Regions from separate parts of the Streptomyces sp. NBC_01116 genome, predicted to be linked through region 2. Evidence: riboswitches for the same ligand, from Rfam matches in the RefSeq annotation. Region 2 holds a riboswitch; the other holds the start of a gene.
The links. Region 2 has a riboswitch for cobalamin ahead of OG245_RS07555 (cobalamin biosynthesis protein). Riboswitches for the same ligand answer to the same signal wherever they lie in the genome.

Region 1 (2,192 bases), 1.1 Mb from region 2:
CCCCGAGTCGCCGAACCCGAGGTGCGCGGCGACGGCGGAGAAGACGTCGGGCACGGAGATCCGGGCGGGCCCGATGGTCACGGCGACCGCGACGGAGAGCAGCAGGAGCAGGATCCCGCCCGCCGAGAGCGGCACGGCGAGGCGGGCGACGTTCCGGAAGGGGCCGGGCCGGGAGGCGGGTGGCACCGCGTCCCTCTCCCCGGCCGGGGGCGCAGGCTCCGCCGCCGTACGGTTCCCGGTGCTCACCCCGCGAGCCCGAAGCCGCGCAGTCCGGCCGCGACGCGTTCCAGGCCCTCGACCGTCCGGATGGTGGGGTTCAGGGCCTGTCCGCTGAGCAGCACGTAGCGGCGGTTCTTCACGGCGTCCATGGTCCTGGTGACCGGGTTGGACTCCAGGAACTCGATCTTCTTCGCGGCGCTCTCGGCGGTCTGCGTCGTACGGGTCAGATCGCCGATGACCAGGACGTCGGGGTTGCGGTCGGCGACGGTCTCCCAGCTGATCCGGGGCCATTCGTCGCGGGTGTCGTCGAAGACGTTCTTCGCGCCGAGCTCCTCGGTGATGACGCCGGGGGCTCCGCAACAGCCCGCGAGGTAGGGGGCCTTGGAGTCGGAGAACCAGTAGAGGAGGGAGGTGTCCGACGCGTCGACGCCGTCGGTGGCCCGCTCCACGCGCGCCCGGAGCTTCTTCACCAGGGCGTCGCCGCGCTCGGGAACGCCGAACACCCTGGCCAGTTCGCGGACTTCCGTGTGGACGGAGTCCATCGTCAGCGGCGCGGTGCGGGCTCCGTCGCCGCCACCGCTGTTGTCCTTGCCCGCGCAGTCGGCGGGCGAGATGTAGGTGGGGACGCCGAGTTGCTCGAACTGTTCGCGGGGCGCGACACCGCCCTTGGCGAGGGTGGAGGTGAAGGACGCGGAGAGGAAGTCGGGCTCCTGGTCGAGGACCTTCTCCGAGGAGGGCCGGTTCTCCGAGATCCGCTCGACGCCCGCGTTCGCCTTCTCCAGCCCCTTCATGACCGGGTCGGTCCAGGTGGCGGTGGCGGCGAGCCGGTCGGCCAGTCCGAGCGAGAGCAGGATCTCCGTCGATCCCTGGTCGACGGAGACGGCCCGCTCGGGCGGGGCCTGCACGGTGACGGTGCGCCCGCAGTTCTTGAGCGTGACCGGGAATCCGTCGGCGGTGCCGCCCGCGGCGGCCGTGCCGGTGCTCCCGTCGCCGCCGCAGGCGGTCAGCAGGAGGAGTCCCGCCGCGAGCAGGGCGGCGGTGCGTATCGGGGCGGGGGTGGCCGTGGGCAGCACGAAGGACCTCGGTGTCTCTGGGCCCAGCCGCGGAGCCCGTCGTACGGTTCCCGCGCCACGGTGCGGGCGCGGGTGCCAGCAGGTCTTCGGACTCGGGTTCGTCCGGGCGGGACGCCTTCCCGGAGCACATCCGTGCTCCAGTGGCCGTGGCCCCGCCCGTCCCCCTCACCGCTGCGCGTCAGTTCCGGATTCGCACCGGATTCCCTGACCCCGTCGTGGGGTTCGACTGGCCCCGGCAAGCTATCACGGGCCTTCGCGCAGGTCGGAGGCGGTGCGGCGGGCCGCTGTGCACGAGGCCGGTGCGGCGCGGGATCGGCCCGCCACACCGGCCCGGCGGATTCCGCCCGGCTCCGGAGCGGGGGTTACGGAGCCTGGAGCGCGATCACCGCGTTCTGGCCGCCGAAGCCGAAGGAGTGGCTGACGGCCCGCCGTACGGGCACCTCGCGCGGGACCTTGGTGACGCAGTCGATGTCGAACCCGGGCTCGGGGGCGTCCAGGTTCGCGATCGGGGGGACCACTCCGTGCTGGAGCGTCAGGATCGTCAGGCCCGCCTCGATGGCGCCGGCCGCCCCCATGCAGTGACCCAGCACGCCCTTGGGTGCGGTGACGGGCGGCCGGTGCGGATAGGACCGGGCGATGAGGGCGGCCTCGGTGGCGTCGTTGAGGGGGGTCGACGTCCCGTGCGCGTTGACGTGGTCGACGTCCTCGGCGCGCCAGCCGGCGTCGCGCAGCGCGGCGTCGACCGCCGCCCGTGCGACGTCCCCGGACGGGTGGGGGCTGGTGGGGTGGTGGGCGTCGGTGGTGGCGCCCGCGCCCGCGATCAGCGCCCGGGGGACGGCGCCTCTCGCCCGGGCGTCCTCCGCCCGCTCCAGGACCATGATGGCCGCGCCCTCGCCCATG
Region 2 (2,192 bases):
CAGTCCGCCGCTCATGTCCGCTCCCGTTCCCGTACCGCGTTCCCCGCCGGACCGTTCACCGCGTTCCCATCCGGGCCGTTCATGACCGTTCCCGCCTCCGTCCCGCCGCCGTCCGCCCGGCGACCAGCCGGCCCGCCACGCACACGCCGAGGGCCAGCGTGCTCACCCGGCGCGACAGCCGTACCGCGCGCTCGATGTCCGCGCCCCGCACGTCCCGCCCGGACTCCCCGTTCAGCACCGGCCGGTGCTCGACGCGACCGGCGTACGCCAGCGTTCCGCCCAGCCGTACGCCGAGCGCTCCGGCGAACGCGGCTTCCACCGGTCCCGCGTTCGGGCTCGGATGACGCCCCGCGTCCGCCCGCCACGCGCGCACGGCCTCCCGCGGCCGCCCGCCCGCCGCCACGGCCAGCGCGGCCGTCAACCGGGCTCCGGGCCACCCGGCGAGGTCGTCCAGGCGGGCCGAGGCCCAGCCGTACCGGCGGTAGCGGGGCGACTTGTGGCCGACCATCGCGTCGAGCGTGTTCACCGCCCGGAAGCCGACGAGCCCCGGAACCCCGCCGATCGCCCCCCACACCAGCGCGCCGACGACGGCGTCCGAGGTGTTCTCGGCGACCGACTCGACGACCGCTCGGGCGATCCCCGGACCGTCCAGGGAGTGCGGATCGCGCCCGCACAGATGCGGCAGCCGCTCCCGTGCCACCTCCAGGTCCCCGGCGGCCAGGGCGCCGCCGATGGCGCGCGCCTCCCGCCCCAGCGACGTCATCCCGACGACGGACCAGGCGGTGGCGGCGGTCAGCGCGACGGCGAGCGCGGGGCGGCCCCGGACGGCGCGCGCGGTCAGCGCGGCGGCCCCCACGGCGCCTCCGGCGCACACGAGGGTGTGCAGGGCGCCCGCAGCCCGGTCGTCACGCCACAGACAGGACTCGGCCCGCGCGGCGGCGCGGCCGAATCCGGCGACGGGGTGGCCCCGACGGGGGTCGCCGAGCAGGGTGTCGGCGATCATCCCGGCCGTGGCGCCGTACGCGAAGACGCGGTCGGCACGCACGGCTCAGCCGGTCGCGGGGAGGGATGTTCCGGAGCTGGGGGGCAAAGGAAGCGGCGCACGGCGGCCGGGCATGGCGTATGTCCTCACTCAGGGTCCGCGCCCTGGTTCGACGTGACCGGCGACGAGAGTCTCCTGGCTTCCGGATCCGCAGTTCCCCCGGCCTTCCAGTCCGCGTGTCGCGGGCCGTGACGTTCCGGTGTGGGGGAGTGCTCCCCGGTGACAGTGGCGGGACCGCGCCGGATTCGCACCGGCTTCCTCTGCTGTCGCCGTAAATGGCTCCGGCAGTCCACCACGGCCCGCGAACAGCCGTCAACTCGCTGTTGACCTGCGAGGCTCCACTGTGCGCAGACGCACATCGGGCCGGACACACGAGGGTGTGTCCGGCCCGGAGGAGTGCGGGGTACGGGGTCAGGCGACGATCAGGTAGATCCCGTACGAGACCGCCGCGACGCACAGCGCGAAGCAGGCGTACGCGCCGGTGCGCGCCAGCGCCACCGACCCGCCGGAAGCACTGCTTCCGGCCGTGGCGGACTGCTTGGAGAGGGCGACGATGCCCAGGGTGAAGAGGCCGACCAGCGCGACGGTGACCACCAGGCTGACACCGAAGACGGAGGCGAGGGCTGCCCAGTCGATTTTCATGCGGATCTGTCCTTACACCTTGGCCGGCGGCCGGGCCGGGTCGTCGGGCGCCGAGGCGGGGGCCGGGATGGTGGATGCGAGGTCGGCGGCCGGGCCGCCGACGGGCGGCGGCTGGACCGCCGCCATGGCGGTGGTGACGATGCCCTGGGGCTCGTCGTCGCCCGTGTCGTTGACGTTGGTGTGGTCGACCGGCTGGCGGCGCGAGGCCAGCCAGATGGCGAACGAACCGCCCACCAGGATGACCGCCGTGACGGCGATGCCCCAGGGGCCCTGCTTGGTCAGGAACTCGGCGCCCGCACCGATCAGACCGGCCGCCGGGAGCGTCAGCCCCCAGGCGACGAACATCCGGGTGGCGGTGGACCAGCGGACCACGCCCCCCTTGCGGCCGAGGCCCGCGCCCATGACGGCACCGGAGCAGGACTGGGTGGTGGAGAGCGAGAAGCCGAGGTGCGAGGAGGCCAGGATGACCGTCGCCGCGCTGGTCTGGGCGGCGAAGCCCTGCGGCGGC

Region 1: linked by a shared signal. The riboswitch ahead of OG245_RS02500 (ABC transporter substrate-binding protein) and the one ahead of OG245_RS07555 (cobalamin biosynthesis protein) in region 2 are both predicted to bind cobalamin.

The regions. Positions count from the first base shown of each region.
Region 1 is NZ_CP108644.1:618,139-620,330, forward strand. It holds gene OG245_RS02495 (FecCD family ABC transporter permease) at 1-186, opposite strand, end outside; gene OG245_RS02500 (ABC transporter substrate-binding protein) at 243-1,292, opposite strand; cobalamin riboswitch at 1,352-1,538, opposite strand; gene OG245_RS02505 (beta-ketoacyl synthase) at 1,655-2,192, opposite strand, start outside.
Region 2 is NZ_CP108644.1:1,746,680-1,748,871, reverse strand. It holds gene OG245_RS07560 (cobyric acid synthase) at 1-15, opposite strand, end outside; gene OG245_RS07555 (cobalamin biosynthesis protein) at 80-1,045, opposite strand; cobalamin riboswitch at 1,171-1,304, opposite strand; gene OG245_RS07550 (hypothetical protein) at 1,454-1,684, opposite strand; gene OG245_RS07545 (anion permease) at 1,697-2,192, opposite strand, start outside.